Regions from separate parts of the Priestia sp. YIM B13491 genome, predicted to be linked through region 4. Evidence: riboswitches for the same ligand, from Rfam matches in the RefSeq annotation. Region 4 holds a riboswitch; each other region holds the start of a gene.
The links. Region 4 has a riboswitch for S-adenosylmethionine ahead of mtnK (S-methyl-5-thioribose kinase). Riboswitches for the same ligand answer to the same signal wherever they lie in the genome.
Positions count from the first base shown of each region.

Region 1: another riboswitch for S-adenosylmethionine. It lies ahead of ACFX4E_RS04705 (hypothetical protein); the one in region 4 lies ahead of mtnK (S-methyl-5-thioribose kinase).
Region 2: another riboswitch for S-adenosylmethionine. It lies ahead of ACFX4E_RS16835 (Na+/H+ antiporter NhaC family protein); the one in region 4 lies ahead of mtnK (S-methyl-5-thioribose kinase).
Region 3: another riboswitch for S-adenosylmethionine. It lies ahead of ACFX4E_RS18860 (methionine ABC transporter ATP-binding protein); the one in region 4 lies ahead of mtnK (S-methyl-5-thioribose kinase).

Region 1 is NZ_JBHZOR010000001.1:919,022-923,194, forward strand. It holds gene ACFX4E_RS04685 (glycosyltransferase family 2 protein) at 1-747, shown strand, start outside; gene ACFX4E_RS04690 (hypothetical protein) at 856-1,296, shown strand; gene ACFX4E_RS04695 (GNAT family N-acetyltransferase) at 1,377-1,823, shown strand; gene ACFX4E_RS04700 (hypothetical protein) at 1,836-2,132, opposite strand; SAM riboswitch class I at 2,254-2,355, shown strand; gene ACFX4E_RS04705 (hypothetical protein) at 2,419-2,763, shown strand; gene ACFX4E_RS04710 (DUF1540 domain-containing protein) at 2,864-3,022, shown strand; gene alaP (alanine permease AlaP) at 3,340-4,173, shown strand, end outside.
Region 2 is NZ_JBHZOR010000004.1:363,470-367,642, reverse strand. It holds gene ACFX4E_RS16845 (LacI family DNA-binding transcriptional regulator) at 1-399, opposite strand, end outside; gene ACFX4E_RS16840 (hypothetical protein) at 524-652, shown strand; gene ACFX4E_RS16835 (Na+/H+ antiporter NhaC family protein) at 692-2,002, opposite strand; SAM riboswitch class I at 2,088-2,194, opposite strand; gene ACFX4E_RS16830 (ABC transporter permease) at 2,296-3,063, opposite strand; gene ACFX4E_RS16825 (ABC transporter ATP-binding protein) at 3,056-3,967, opposite strand; gene ACFX4E_RS16820 (YtoQ family protein) at 4,138-4,173, shown strand, end outside.
Region 3 is NZ_JBHZOR010000005.1:66,025-70,197, reverse strand. It holds gene ACFX4E_RS18890 (acyl-CoA dehydrogenase family protein) at 1-56, shown strand, start outside; gene ACFX4E_RS18885 (arsenate reductase family protein) at 173-529, shown strand; gene gcvH (glycine cleavage system protein GcvH) at 665-1,048, shown strand; gene ACFX4E_RS18875 (YusG family protein) at 1,128-1,373, shown strand; gene ACFX4E_RS18870 (toprim domain-containing protein) at 1,555-1,905, shown strand; gene ACFX4E_RS18865 (thioredoxin family protein) at 1,920-2,219, shown strand; SAM riboswitch class I at 2,400-2,507, shown strand; gene ACFX4E_RS18860 (methionine ABC transporter ATP-binding protein) at 2,639-3,664, shown strand; gene ACFX4E_RS18855 (methionine ABC transporter permease) at 3,657-4,173, shown strand, end outside.
Region 4 is NZ_JBHZOR010000002.1:272,914-277,086, reverse strand. It holds gene ACFX4E_RS07610 (methylated-DNA--[protein]-cysteine S-methyltransferase) at 1-23, shown strand, start outside; gene ACFX4E_RS07605 (hypothetical protein) at 24-188, opposite strand; gene mtnA (S-methyl-5-thioribose-1-phosphate isomerase) at 324-1,382, opposite strand; gene mtnK (S-methyl-5-thioribose kinase) at 1,418-2,590, opposite strand; SAM riboswitch class I at 2,726-2,876, opposite strand; gene ACFX4E_RS07590 (carbon-nitrogen family hydrolase) at 2,968-3,750, opposite strand; gene ACFX4E_RS07585 (pyridoxal phosphate-dependent aminotransferase) at 3,863-4,173, shown strand, end outside.

The DNA.
Region 1 (4,173 bases), on a different contig from region 4:
CAAAATGCTTTGCTGGCAGGACTAGAAGCAGCCCATAAGCAATCTGACTGCGTCATTTCCATTGACGCAGATTTGCAAGATGATATCAGCGTTATTCGTACTTTTGTAGAGAAATATTGGCTCGGGTATGAAGTCGTATATGGTGTTCGAGACAGCAGAGAAACCGATACATTTTTTAAACGAACCACGGCAGTAGGGTTTTACCGTTTTATGAATAGGCTAGGAATTCAGCTCGTTCAAAATCACGCCGATTTTCGTCTCATGAGCAAACGTGCTCTTGGTGAACTTATGAAATATAAAGAAGGCAACGTCTTTTTACGAGGCCTTGTACCATTAGTAGGATTTCGCTCCACGGAAGTCACATATGACCGCAAAGAACGGACAGCGGGCGAATCAAAATATCCCCTAAAGAAAATGCTTGCTTTTGCATTCGACGGGATTACATCTTTTAGCGTAGCGCCGATACGCTTATTGACGCTGCTTGGAGGAGCTTCTTTTCTCTTTAGTATTGCGTTTGGTATTTATGCGCTGATTCAAAAATATTTAGATCATACGCAAATCGGCTGGACGTCTCTTATTTTATCGATTTGGCTTGTAGGCGGCCTGCAGCTAATGGGAATGGGTCTTGTCGGAGAATATATTGGCAAGATTTTTAACGAAGTGAAACAGCGTCCTAAATATGCGATTGAAAGAGATTTATATACAAAACACTCATTAGCCAAACAAAAAGATTTGCTTATGCATTAATTTAAGAAGCTTCTCCTAAATGGAGAGGCTTTTTTGTTAAAGCGTTTATCATAATTTTTAAGTGAACAGGAAATGCTACTACTAAAATTTCTAAGGAGATCAGAATCTATGAAAAGACTATTTTATACAGTCAGCACTTTTTGTTTTGTTTGGCTTGCTTTTGCAGCCATTCATGTCAGCGCTCTTTCGATTGAGAAGCTTCCAATGAAGAAATCATCTGAACAATGGTCAGTTGAACTCACAAAAGCGAGCATGACGGGAGATAATCAGCTAAAGTGGAAAAATAACGTCTATCATACATATGGATTAACCGTTGAAAACATTGGAAAAGACGTAGAGCGCGTGCAGGTCCAAGCTTTTCGGCACGAAGGAAAAAATAAGGCGAAATACAGCTTGTTTTCTCCTATTGAACGGTCTAACTTAAGCAAAAGCGGTCAGCGTTTTCGCTATGCGAATTTTGCTGTTCCTGGAAAAGCGGCAGGTTTAGACATTATGATTAACTGGACGGACGAACGAGGCAATCATCAAGAACATTTTGAATTTAAATAAAAGTCTTCGCTTAGGCGAAGACTTTTTTTGCAGGAATTTATCCTCGTATGTGGAAAACGAACACGAAAGGAGAGATCGTAATGATTGCAAAAGCTACTGAAGAAGAAATACAAGAAATTCGGAAAAAATCTGCTGATGCGCTGTTTGAAGGAACAATGAAGCAGTTTCATCCGTCAGCAGAACGCGTAAATGAACTAGTTGGTAGTGCCCTTGAAAAAGGCTGTTATTATTTAGTTTCAAGACAAGAAAATAAACTCGCAGGCTGGGTTCTTATCGGCCCATCTGCCGACTTCTTTTCAAAAGAAGAAATTGGCTTTATCTACGAATTATATGTTGTACCGGAATACCGCGGGCAAGGTCTAGCCAAGCCGTTAATGCAAAAAGCAATTGATGAATTGTCTATCAAAGGATACCCTGAAATCAGACTCAGCGTTCATGCTGGGAATTTTGCACAGCATGTGTATCGTGAACTTGGCTTTGTAGATAAACAAATATCAATGAGCTTCCAAGTGGCAAAACGTCCGTAACGTTGATGAATGTCAGCGAGTCCATAAAACATAAGATGTTATACATGCGATGAGGTTCGGTAATGAAAGTAAAAGTAAATAAGTAGCCCAAACGGAACCTTTATCTAGTACTTCAACGGCTCCTCCACCTGTATTGTCTGAAGAGGGGGGATCTTCAAGCGCGTTCATAATCAAAGCCGCCGCTGCTAAAATAATCCCTCCAATGCTTCCGGTTGTTTTGACAATTGCAATATGGAAAGTAGATGAAAAAGCAATAGTAAGAAGCAGCAGCAGGCTTCCCAAAAAAGCAGATAACAGATATCGTTTCATGTGCTCACCATCCTTTATGAAAGCATACCATATTTTACTTCTTTTTTCTTTTTATTGAAAAGCTATTGACGTAACCTACAAAACATATTAGAATAGTCAGAAATAATTTAAAAACGAAATATTCTTATCTAGAGAGGTGGAGGGACTGGCCCTTTGAAGCCTCAGCAACCACAATTATTGAATGGTGCTAATTCCAGCATAGCCTAGCTCTGATAGATAAGGAGAGGAATCTTTTTCTATGATGAAACCCTCTTCTTAGGAAGAAAAATTTCGTGTGGAAAAGGTGATGACATTGAACAATAGACAAACAACGTTAAGCACTGATGATTATTTAGATCTATACTTATTAGCCAAAGAAATAAAAGACGAAACGTGGCAGCAGGAAATTTTAGCTGCGCTAAAAACGCAGCAAAATCGTTCATTTGAAGACAAACAATCCGCCCTCGTTCAAGAGATATGGGAAGATTTTAAACAGTTAAATGAAGATATTTCTTTTACGTATCGCTTGATTCAAGAAGAGCCAACTAACGAACAATTTCAGGCTAAATTAAGCCGCTTGAGAGAACGGCGGATCACGCTGAGCCGTGAGTTATATTTAGCTAAAAAACAGTATGTTGAACACACGCAATAAAAAGATCCGCTTGATAAACAAGCGGTTTTTTTACGTGTAAATGTTAGAAGCGTTATATTTCGGGTAGTAAATAGATAAGACAAAAAAAGGAGGGATAACAGTGGCCCAAGGTGTATTATGTGAAGTGAATGAGTGCATGTATTGGAAATCCGGAAATAAATGCAGTGCAGAGTCCATTTACGTTGTGAGTCCTGAAAGTAGTCACCATGTTTCTGAAACGGAAGAACCTGGCTGTAAAACTTTTGAACCCGCGAGATAAATGCTAGTTTTTATAAAAAAGCATAAAATGAACGATGCGCTGACGGAATTGAGTCGGCGTTTTTCTATTTTTAAAAAAATACTATTACTTAGGTGCAATAATAAATACATAGTAAAAAAGCAGTGTCTACGTCTAATTGTGTGTTTAAACAAAATGATACGATAATTTTTTTGTTTTTCGACAAAAGAAAAGTGAGAGAAAGGTGATAGAATACAAATATACAGCCTAGCTGTCTTTTAGCACAAACTTATATGAAAGCGCTAACAAAAAGGCTGTGTTCATCTCGTTTTGACAGATTGGAAAAAGGGGAGACGTTTATGCAGGGGAAAACTCAGGGGAAAGAATTGAAACGCGGGTTAGAAGAAAGGCATGTGACGCTGATGTCCTTAGGAGCAGCCATAGGGGTAGGGCTGTTTCTTGGATCTGCATCTGCTATTAAATTAGCAGGGCCGGGAATATTATTGGCGTACGGATTTAGCGGAATGATTATGTTTTTTATTATGAGAGCACTTGGGGAAATGGCGATTCAAAAACCTGTTGCAGGTTCATTCAGCAAGTACGCGCGCGACTATTTAGGGCCGCTTGCTGGTTATTTAACAGGTTGGAACTACTGGTTTTTATGGGTTGTAACATGTATGGCTGAAATTACAGCCGTTGGTATTTATATGGGATATTGGTATCCGGATGTACCAAACTGGATTTGGGCGTTATCGGCGCTTGTCATCATGACAACAGTTAACTTCTTAGCTGTTAAGGCATATGGTGAACTGGAATTTTGGTTTGCACTTATTAAAATTTTAGCGATTGTGTTAATGATTGCCGTTGGATTATTAATGATTGTGTTTGGAATCGGCAACGGCGGCGTTGCGACTGGTATTAAAAATTTGTGGGACAACGGCGGACTGTTCCCGAACGGATTCAAAGGTATTTTGCTGTCGCTGCAAATGGTCATGTTTGCGTATTTAGGAATTGAAATGATCGGCGTTACCGCGGGAGAAGTGAAAAATCCGGAAAAATCTCTAGCAAGAGCGATTGATTCTGTCTTTTGGCGTATTCTGATTTTCTACGTCGGTGCGTTATTTGTCATTATGTCGATTTATCCGTGGCAAGAAATTGGTTCACAGGGAAGCCCGTTTGTATTAACATTTGAA
Region 2 (4,173 bases), on a different contig from region 4:
ATATTCAATCGTGCTCCAGCTGCTTGCTCTAGAACAAATAATCACTCCATCAACTTGCTTTGTTTTTAGCATATGAAGCGCTTCTTCTTCTTTTTTCACATCATAGTTCGTCTGACAAATAACAAGCTGATACTGCTTTTCTAACGCTTGAGATGCCACTCCTTCTAAAAGCAGACTAAAATACGGATGATTAATAAAAGGCAAGACGACGGCAATCATATTTGTTTTCCCTTTTGATAAGTGAACGGCATTAATGTTTTGTTCATAATTAAGTTCGTGAATAACCTGCTCTACCAGCCGGCGTTTTTCTTCTTTTACATACGGATGATGATTTAGCACCCGGGATACAGTCGAAACAGATACACCAGCTTTTTTTGCGATATCTCGGATATTTGTCATGTTTTCACCTTTTTCTCTTGCGCTGAAACGCGTTTCATACTTTATTCTCATTATAAAGTGAAACAGCAAGAAGCTAAACCCGTTACCATCGTGTTTTTATTCATTTACGTAAGGAGGTCATTTCATGGGTATTTTATTATTCATTTTATTATGCGGGATTGAAATTGGAGGAGCGGCTTATGCACTTAAACAGAACGAGACGCTTTGGAAGGAGTTAGATGATGAAAAGCCGACTGATTTTTTTAAACAGTAAAAAACCCTTAAAAAGAACATTCTTTTTAAGGGTTTGATATTACGCAGCTTCTTTAGATGACTTTGACTTTTTATTTAAACGAGGAAATCCAATTACAATTGCAATGACCCCGCAAACCGCTGTTAACATTGGGTAGAATGTAAATGGAATAATCTCAATCGGTGAAACTTTAGCAAATCCTGCTGCGAGAAGCATTTGTGCGCCGTAAGGGATAAGCCCTTGAACGCTGCATGAAAACAAGTCAAGCAGACTGGCTGATTTACGATTATCAATTGAATATTTATCAGAGATTTCTTTTGCTAACGGACCTGCTGTAATAATTGAAATCGTGTTATTAGCCGTCGCTAAATTAGTTAAACTTACTAGTCCAGCGATGCTGAATTCGCCGCCTTTTTTTGTTTGAATACGTCGTGTTAATAAATTCAATAAGAACTGAATACCGCCGTTATAGCGAATAAGCTCAACCATTCCGCCGATTAGCAGAGATAAAATAATTAACTCTGACATTCCGCCAATACCTTCTGTCACAGTTTTAGCAAGAGAAGAAAGCGTGTAGCTTCCATCAGCTAATCCAATCACGCCGGCTAGCACAATTCCTCCGGTTAAAATACTTAATACGTTTGCACCAAATATGGCAGCAACCAGTACGCCGACATAAGGCAAGATTTTAAACCAGCTAAAATCTTTAATTTCTACTGATGACGTATTGCCTAGCGTCATTACAAGCAATAAAATTACCGTAACAATCGCTGCAGGAAGGACAATAAAAAAGTTTACTTTTAATTTATCTGACATATTTGTTTTTTGCGTACGAACTGCTGCAATGGTCGTATCAGAGATTACGGATAAATTATCTCCAAACATTGCACCACCAACAACGGCAGCAACTGCTAATGTAATGGATACATGCGCTTGCTCACTGATTCCTACAGCGATAGGCCCTAGCGCAGCGATTGTTCCCATTGACGTTCCCATCGAAATTGAAATGAATGCGCCAATAACAAAGATTCCGACTACCACTAAGCTTTGCGGAAGCACAGACAGAGCTAAGTTTACCGTTGAATCAACAGCTCCCATGCCTTTAGCAACTTGAGAAAAAGCACCTGCTAAAATAAAAATAAGCACCATAATAATGATATCAGGATGCCCTGCTCCTTTAGCAAAACGCTCCACTTTTACATTAAGTGAATCTTTACGATTCATAGCCAGGGCCACAATGGCTGCAATAATAATGGCTACTAATACAGGAAGCTTATAAAAATCTCCCGTTATAATTCCTGATCCGACAAACAGGACTAAAAAGACGCCCAGCGGTAACAGCGCCCAGCCGTTTCCTTTTTGTTGTTCCATTCTTAACACCTCTTGTTTACGTAATAAAAAAAGACCTCTTCTTATTGATAAGAAGAGGTCTCTTATTTGTATCATAAGATTACCCTTCTCATCTTCCAAACGAAACATCGTCTGCTGGATTTGGCACCGCACTGCGTACAGCCAGTTGCCGAGACATCATAGGGCCAGTCCCTCCGTCTCTCTTGATAAGAAGTTTATAGTTGTTTTAAAAATAGTCTTTCACTACTGTAATCTCTTTTTATTTAATTGTCAAATGCTATTTTAGAAAAATATATAGTGCGAAAATTCTCACATCAATTAGCTACGTCTCGTTTTAAAAACGCTGCCCAAGCTATGCCCATAAAGAAGACAAAATGGGCAACTAAGATGAAAATGGAAAATGGAATCGTCATGCCGTCAAACAGCGGCTTCATTCCGTCCATATACTGCACAAAGTTCGTGTTGGCAAATAATAAAAATTTCCCCCACCATAAACCTAGCTCTGATACCAGTCCTGTTACAGCTTTCGCGCCGATACTTACGACAATAGCTAGACTGGAAGCAAGCGCGCTGTTTCTAAATAAAGACGACAGCATGAATGCGAACGTCATCATCATAAACGTTTCCATATACGCACTGTCATACGTAAGCGTAATGTTTTTAAGCAGCTGTGCATCTCCTTCTAGACTGGTAAAGCCAAAGAACAATGCTCCCCATACAAATGAAAAAAGCAAATAGCTCAGTAAATAATATAAGCTAATTAAAACGAGAGTTAGGTACTTGGATGCTAAAATCGTTGAACGTCTAGCAGGGCGAATTAAAAGAAGTTTAATGGTACCTGCTTCAAACTCTTTTGCAACCATTGACCCTCCAACAGCAAGCGCGAAAAATTGAACGAGAATCAGCATACCTGAACTAAATGACAGGAAGTTCAAAATATTGTCTTCTGTTCCTGCACTGTTTGCTACTTTCTTCATTAAAAGAGCCATACAAAGAGTTAAAATGCCGATTGTAATAAACGTGATTTTTGTACTTCTTTTGTGAAACCATTTCATGTGTTCATTTTGAATTAGCTTAAGCATGGTGCTCTCCTTCCGTAACGGACATAAACGAATCTTCAAGCGTCTCATACACAGGGGTAATTTGGTAGACTAAAATATCGCTGTCCACTAATTTTTTATTCACAGCTGGAATTTGCTCTTTTACAATCGCCACGTGGATACTATGTGATCTCACCGTTACTTCAAATTGTTGTGATAAAAGATCCGCTGCTTTTTGCGCATCAGACACTTCAAATTCTACGTACATTCCTTGATCTTGACGATTTGGAGATAAATCTTGAACGGCTTTTAACTCACCGTTTTGAATAATGCCAACGCGATCACATAATGCTTCTACTTCTTTTAATAAGTGGCTCGCGATTAAAATTGAAATTCCTTCTTCCCTGCAAAGCGTTTGTAAATATGTACGAAATTCTCTCATTCCCGCTGGATCTAGACCATTGGTTGGCTCGTCTAGTAAAAGCAATGCAGGCTTATGTAAAATAGCTTGAGCTACTCCTAAACGCTGTCTCATCCCAAGAGAATACGTCTTCACTTTTGCATGAATGCTGTTTTCAAGCTTTACTAAAGCAATCACTTCATCCAAGCGTTCTGATGTGATCCCTTCATGCATATTCGCAAAGTGTTTTAAATTTTGATAGCCCGTCAGATAATCATAAAACTCAGGGTTCTCAATAATCGCGCCAATTGATTTCATAGCTGATGTAAACTGTTCCTTTAAAGGAAAGCCGTTAACGGTAATCGTTCCCTCTGTTTCTTTAATGAGTCCTACGACGGTACGAATTAGCGTTGTCTTTCCAGAACCGTTCGGACCAAGCAACCCGAAAATCTCACCGCGCTCAACCGATAAGGATACATCATGCAAAATGGTTTTCTTCCCAATTACTTTACTGACATGATCTACTTGTAGCACTGTTTCTGTCATCATGTACATCCTTTCTTTAATTAGCAATACGCCTTCTATTGTTTCTCTTTTTTAACTATTTGTCTACTATAACCTTATTTTTGGAAAAGCAGCCTATTCAAACCATTCGTATTATCCGCTTACATTTGATAAAATAAAACAAATCTTAGTTAGAGGAGGACTTCTACATAATGAACTTAACCGTATACCTTGCCGGGCAAATTCAC
Region 3 (4,173 bases), on a different contig from region 4:
GCTTAAAGCGCGAGATTGCAAAAACGCTTCTAGAAGTAGAGAAGTTCACAGTTTAAGGGAAAAAGGAGCTCGTTTTACGAGCTCCTTTTTGTTTAAGAAGCCTCTATCTAGGTAAATGATAAAGGATGTGTTAAAATACGAAAAAAGCTTAAAATAAAGGGTGGTTGACGAAATGTCATTATTTTTTTATTCATATCCAAAGTGTGGCACGTGCCGAAAAGCCAAGAAGTGGCTGGATGATAACGGAGTAGCGTATGAAGAAATTCATATTGTAGAAAGCCCGCCAACAAAAGAGCAGCTGCAATCTTATTATCAGAACAGCGGCTTAGAATTAAAAAAATTCTTTAATACAAGCGGTAAAAAATATCGCGAATTAGGGCTTAAAGATAAAGTAAGCAGTGCGAGTGAAGACGAACTGCTGTCTATTCTTGCGTCAGATGGCATGTTAATTAAGCGTCCGCTGCTAACAGATGGACAAAAAGTAACGCTTGGCTTCAAAGAAGAGCAGTTTGAGGACGTGTGGAAGTAAGTTTTCAAATAGAAAATTTTTACCTTTTACGTTACACTGTTAATAGGAAGTTATTTTAGGTTGTAGAAAGTGTTCTCCACGTTGAAGGCGCTTTTTATATAAACAAATTACGATACATATTTTGGAGGGATTAAGATGAGTACACCAAAAGATTTGCGTTATTCTGAAGAGCATGAATGGGTAAAAACAGAAGGAGACGTTGTCCGCGTAGGTATTACGCATTTCGCTCAAGCTGAGCTTGGCGACATCGTATTCGTTGAACTGCCAGAAGTAGGAGCAACAGTAGAAGCTGACGAGCCGTTTGGCAGCGTTGAATCAGTAAAAACAGTTTCTGAGCTTTACGCACCAATTAGCGGTGAAGTTGTAGCAGTAAACGATAACTTAAGCGATAGCCCTGAACTTGTTAATGAATCTCCATACGAAGAAGCATGGATGATTACAATCAAACCGTCTGATGCTTCTCAAGTAGACAAGCTAATGACAGCAGAGCAATACGAAGAAATGACAAACGAAGGATAATACTCCTCCATAAATTGTCTTTATGAAAAGTTTTTGACTGGACACTCTATTAGTAAACAAGCTAAAGGAGTGTCTTTTTATGTTTGAAAAACAAAAAATGGACGTTACAGATCGCGTTACAGCTAAATTTCATGACGGCGGCATGAAATTATATGTTGATAAGCAGCCAATTGGTGAAGTTAGTTACGGAACAAGCGGCAATGAATACCGCTTTGAAGAAGGGTATTCGCAAGAAAATAATAAATTCTACCAATATACAGATGTACAAAAGCAAGGTGAAACGCAAAAATATACAGACTGCGACGAAGAAGCAGGATGGTGCTAAACAGTGGCAACTGCCGCTGTTTTTCTTGTTTTATGGAAACAATATGGCTTAAGCTGCCTTTTAAAACAGTTCTTTCTTGCAAATTTCTTTTAAAAAACAGGTGAACTGTGATACATTAACGAATATTGTATAGCATAAAGAAATGATGTTACTATACAACTGACGATTATGGGTGATGAGAATGGGGCTAATTGAAATTGAAAAAGTAATTATTGTCGAAGGAAAATCAGATAAAAAACGTATCCAAGATATCATTCGAGAACCAATTGAAATTATCTGTACAAACGGTACGATTAGTTTATCAAAGCTGGATGAAATTATTGACTTTACGTTTAACAAAGAGGTATACATACTCGTTGACTCTGATGATTCAGGGAATAAGCTAAGAAAACAATTTAAACGAGAGCTTCCGGAAGCAGAGCATCTATATATTGATAAAATGTACCGAGAGGTTGCTGCCGCCCCTAGACATCACATAGCAACAGTATTACTGAGTGCCAATATCGATGTTAATGCAGAATTTTTAACATAAAAGGAATGAGCAACATGCAAGAATGGAGCGAAAAACAGCTTGACGATCAGTTAAAAGAAGGACAAAGAGCGTTTATCTTTTTCCATACACCTTTTTGCGGGACATGTCAGCTGGCAAAAAAAATGTTAACCGTAGCAGAAGCAATGCTGCCTGGTGTGACCATCGGAATGAGCAATTTAAATTATATGCCTTCAAAAGCAGAAGTATTTTCAATTGAAAGTGTACCTTGTTTGATTGAAGTGAAAAATGGCGAAATGGTAAAAAAACTCTATGCGTTTCATTCCATCGAGCACGTACTTGAAGAGCTTCGATAATCAAACGTTTGTTTAAAATGAAGAAATGGAACGAGAGCAAACCGTTGGGGCTGTTGAAATCTTGGGATATTATCCCAAGAACAAAATCTGTTGACAGCCTATCTGACACATGCTAAAATCACACTCATGAATGTTCATAAATGAATGAATATTTCCCAAAAACAAAATAATTGTTGCGAACTCTTATCAAGAGAGGTGGAGGGACTGAGCCCTGTGAAACCCGGCAACCGTCAGACTAACTGAAATGGTGCCAATTCCTGCAAAGCTATGCGCTTTGAAAGATGAGAGAAAGGATTAAATATCGAGCCTTTCTGTCATGCGCAGAGAGGCTTTTTTAATGGGGAAAATTGTTTTACGGCTTTTTCATCCTATAGGGCAACCTAACATAATTAAGTTTTTACTAAAGAAGGTGAAGAAATATGATTACATTAACAGACGTTACAAAAATTTATCAGGCTAAAAGCGGTCAAGTAACAGCTGTTGATAATGTGAATTTAACCGTTAACCAAGGTGAAATTTACGGAATTATTGGTTATAGCGGAGCGGGTAAAAGTTCTTTAATTCGCTTGCTAAACGGGTTAGAAACACCAACGACAGGAACGGTCGAAGTAGCAGGTAATGATATTGGAAAAATTAAAGGCGGAAAACTCAGAAAAGCTAGACAAGAAATTAGTATGGTGTTTCAGCACTTTAATATCTTGTGGTCGCGTACGGTGCGAGAAAATATTGCCTTTCCGTTAGAAATAGCAGGGATCTCAAAAGAAAAAAGAATGAAACGAGTAGACGAGCTTATCAAGCTAGTCGGGCTTGAAGGGCGTGAAAATGCTTATCCATCACAGCTTAGCGGTGGTCAAAAGCAGCGTGTTGGTATTGCTAGAGCGCTAGCCAATAACCCAAAAGTATTGCTGTGTGATGAAGCAACATCAGCGCTTGATCCTCAAACGACAGATTCTATTTTAGATCTGTTAGTAGATATTAATGAGAAGCTAGGGTTAACCATTGTACTCATTACTCATGAAATGCACGTTATTCGTAAAATTTGTCATCGAGTAGCTGTTATGGAAAATGGGGCAGTGGTAGAAGAAGGGCAAGTGCTAGAAGTATTCAGAAAACCTAAGCAGGCGATTACAAAGCGATTTGTTCAACAGATTTCTGAACCAGAAGAAACGTTTGAAACAATTGAACAAGTACAGGAGTTATATCCAAGCGGGCAAATTATTCAGCTGACGTTTGTTGGCGGAAAAGCAGAGCAACCGCTCATTACAACGATTTTAAAACAGTTTGATGTAACGATTAATATTTTGCAAGGAAAGATTTCTCATACACAAACAGGTTCATACGGAACGTTGTTCGTTCATTTAGACGGAGAATTAACAGAAGTTGAAAAAGTCATTGCATACATTCATGAGCAGCAGGTAGAAGTGGAGGTAATGACAAATGCTTGAGAAACTATTTCCAAACGTTATTTTAGATGATTTTATTCAAGCGACAAATGAAACACTATATATGACGGCTATTTCAGTTATAGCCACGTTTGTTCTAGGTATTTTATTGGGCTTGCTTTTATTTTTAACGTCCAAAGGACAGCTTTGGCAAAACAAACCTTTATATGCCATTGTGTCAGCAGTTGTAAATATCTTTCGTTCCATTCCATTCATTATTTTAATTGTTTTACTGATTCCATTTACCAAAGCATTGGTAGGAAGTATTTTAGGCGCTAATGCAGCGTTACCTGCTTTAATTGTTGGAGCAGCACCATTTTATGCGCGTCTTGTAGAAATTGGTCTGCGCGAAATTGATAAAGGTGTTATTGAAGCTGCTAAATCAATGGGAGCAACAACAAGCACTATTATCTTTAAAGTGCTGTTACCTGAATCGCTGCCAGCTTTAATTTCTGGTTTGACGGTAACGACGATTGCGTTAGTCGGTTATACGGCAATGGCGGGTGTGATTG
Region 4 (4,173 bases):
AAGGTGCTCTGGAGTTAAAATAACTATTCACCGTCTAATTTCCAGCCTTCTCCTTGCACAAAAACACCGTCAATTTGCTGAGGAGAAGGGAGGGAATTTAGTTCTTCATCTTTGGATAAATCGAATAGCTGATATTGCTGCTTACGATTCAGCGCTTTGTTTTTATCCGTTTTTTGCTCTGAACTCATATTTACTCTCCCCCTTATTCAAAAGAAATCCCCTATAATATATGTAGAAAAGGAAGAGAGTACTGTTACAATTGTGTTACAAATGCAGGTGGAAATCAGTGCTCAATAAAAAAAGCCGCATAGCAGCGGCTTTTTTTATTGAGCAGATTGCAGCAAAACGTTTTGAATGGATTCAAAAGACGGGGCATGGATAATTCCATGCTCTGTAATAATGGCCGTAATCAGTTCGCTTGGCGTCACATCAAAAGCTGGATTGTACACAGAGATTCCGTCTGGAGCAATTTGCGTATCCCCAATGTGTGTGACTTCTTTAGGTGAACGTTCTTCAATAGGAATGCTGCTGCCGTCTTGAATAGATAAATCAAATGTGGACTGCGGCGCTGCTACGTAAAATGGAATACCGAATGCTTTCGCTAAAAGAGCAAGTCCATATGTTCCAATTTTGTTAGCCGTATCGCCATTTGCTGCAATGCGGTCAGCACCTACAATAATCCCATTAATTCCTTTTGTTTTAATGGTATGAGCGGCCATATTATCCGTAATCAGCGTAACGTCCACTCCCGACTGCTGAAGTTCCCATGCTGTTAAGCGAGAACCTTGAAGAACGGGTCTTGTTTCACAGGCAAATACTTCAAGCGGAATATCGCGCTGCTTAGACAAGTGAAAAGGTGCTAAGGCTGTTCCATAATAAGCTGTAGCAATTGAACCAGCATTACATATTGTCATGATTTTATCTTTCTTTTTAAATAAAGAAAGAGCATAATCTCCAATTCGGTAGCACGTTTCTTCATCTTCTACTTGAATTTGAATAGCTTCATGAACAACTTTTGTTTTAGCTTCATTAACGGACGAAGCGGATTCAGCGCTTTTCGCTACGCGCTCCAATGCCCAAAATAAATTGACGGCAGTAGGGCGTGAACTAGCTAAATACTGTTGATCAAGAGCTAGCTTTTTGTTAAATTCCTTGACTGAATCTGTGTCATAGCTAAGCACAGAAAGAGCAAGACCAAAAGCCGCCGTAATGCCAATTGCAGGGGCTCCGCGTACTTTCAAGGTAGTGATAGCATCCCATACGTCTTTAATGGTTTGCAGCTTAATATATTCAACTTTGCCAGGAAGCTGCTGCTGATCTAATAAAGTAATATATGATTCATTCCATTCCACTGAGCGCGGAAGTGATAGTGTATTTGTCATGCTGATACCGATCCTTTCATTGTGTACATTATTCGTTATCGAAGTAAATGTTCAAATTGATTTGGTGAAACGTCTTGTTGGTGCAGAAGCAAATAGCGTCCAATTTTTAACGCAGTACGTTTAGCGTTAATTTTTCTTTCCTCTGAAGAAATTTCGTCTAAGTCCGCCACGTGAGCTAAGCCAATCGTACGTCGAATGATTTCACATCCTGCATATCCAACAGCATCTTGCCACGTTTGCGTTAAAATTTCATGTAATAAGCGCTCATCTTTAGCGAAAGGTTCAGTGCTTTCAGAATGCCAAAGCGCAGTAAAGGTATCTTTGAATACGTTCCATGTGTTCGTAATGTGTGCAAATAACGGTTCGCGATTTGTTTCTCGAGAAAGAGCATTTAAAAATAAATTCGCAACAAATTGCCCTAAATCGAATCCAAACGGACCGTAGAAAGCAAACTCCGGATCAATCACTTTCGTTTCTTGACTGCTAGCAAAGATGCTGCCTGTATGTAAATCACCGTGGATTAGCGTTTGCGCATTTGTTAAAAATTTATATTTTAATTTTGCTGCTTGTAGCTTTACATCACTATCATTCCACAATTCTTCTACATCAGGACGCAGCGCTTTTTCAAATTCATTTGTATCAATATCAAAAAAAGGATCTGTAAAAACTAAATCTTCCGTAATATTGCATAAGTCGGGGTTGCTGTACTTAACAACTTCTTCTTTTTTATCCTGAGGCTTTAAGGCGAAATCAGACGTTTTGAACGCAATATGTCCTAAAAAAGAACCGATATGCTGTGAGAGCAGAGGATAACTTTCACCTTGAATAAGTCCGGCACGAGAAATCGTTAAATGAGACAGATCTTCCATGACCGTAACAGCAAGCGTTTCATCGTGGTAATAAACAGCGGGAACAAGTTCTGGCGTAAATGCACCGAATTGCTTGAGCGCATTGCTTTCAATTGTGGCACGGTTCAAGGATAGAGGCCAGCTTTCGCCTACAACTTTTGCATAGGGAAGTGCTTGTTTGACGATAATGGATTTATTCGTTTGATCATTTATGATGTGAAAGACGAGATTTAAGTTACCGTCACCAATTTCACGGGCAGTCAGTGCTTCTGTAGCATCAAAAAGACCTAGCTTTTTCACAAGTTTGATTGCTGAAATTTCTGTTAAAGGCTGATACTTCTCTGTTTTTGTTGTTGACATCGGAATCCCTCCATAGTTTATTAAACTGATTCGTTTACTAAGTTAATAGGTTTAAGAATATATGGAGGCTTTTATAATTTTAGAAAATATAAAAGCCTCTTTCGTTGGAAAGAGGCTTGATTGTAGTGTTCAAACCTCTTATCTGCCAGAAAAAATTACTTTCTGTTGGAATTAGCACCGTGCCTTTGTAAAACATGTTTTACGGGTGTGATCCATCTTAGGATGGAATGACGGTCGGTTGCTGGGCTTCACAGGGCCAAATCCCTCAGCCAACTCTTGATAAGAGTACGATTACTTATTCAATTTTGATTTGTTTGAATATTTTATGATATCTGGTGAAAATCGTATCATGCAAAAAAACGGCTGTCAATACATAATTAATAAAATTCTGTACGGCGATCTGTAAAGACAGGAATTTGTTTACGAATTTCTTTTACAAGTTCCAGGTTAACGTCAGCACTTAAAAGTTCTTCGCTATCGCCAGCTTCAGCGATTATTTCTCCCCACGGATCGATGACTAAGGAATGTCCGGCAAATGTGTTATTAGGATCTTGGCCTACACGATTACACGCGATTACATAGCATTGATTTTCGATTGCACGGCTAATGAGCAGGGCTTTCCAGTGGGCAAGTCTTGGAGCCGGCCACTGAGCGACAACAAACAAGACTTCTGCTCCGCTGCTAGTATGAACCCGTATCCATTCTGGAAAACGAATATCGTAACAAATAACTCCTGCGCACAGTGACTGTTCAAGTGTAAAAAGATTTTTTGCTGTTCCTGCTTCTAAATACAGGTGTTCATCCATTAATTTAAATAAGTGCAGTTTACTGTATTGTGATACTTCACGACCTTTTCGGTCAAAAATATACATCGTATTCGTGACACCTTGCTCTGTTTTTTTCGCAATCGAACCTGCCACAATATTTACTTCGTTTGTTTTAGCAAACTGAGAGATTAATTGCTTGGCTTGCTGCCCTTCATCATCTGCAATTTCGTCTAGCCGAGTCAAATCATAAGCTGTATCCCATAGCTCAGGAAGCACAAGGATATCAGGGTTTTCTTTCAGGGCTTCCGTCATTTTTTGTTCGATATATTTTCGGTTTTTAGTTGGGTTTCCAAACGCAATATCAAGCTGTAAACACGTAATTTTTACACTCACTTTATCATCCGTCCTTTTTTTAGTAGTTGAAAAAAATGACTTTACAAGTTGAGTATTACAATATATTATTTGTGACTAGAATTTCAAGAATTTTTTGAGAAGGTGTGCGATGATGAAACAATTTGAGCAATCGGAACTATTAAAAAGTTTACCAAAACAATTTTTTGCATCACTTGTAGGCAAGGTAGGAAAAGTAATGGCCCAAGGGCACGACGTTATTAACTTAGGGCAGGGAAATCCCGATCAGCCTACTCCTTCACATATTGTAGAAACACTGCAAAAAGCAAGTGCTAATCCTATGCATCATAAATATTCTCCATTTCGGGGGCACCAGTTTTTAAAAGAGGCCGTTGCGACTTTTTATAAACGAGAATATGGCGTTGATGTGGATCCCGAAAAAGAAGTAGCTATTTTGTTTGGCGG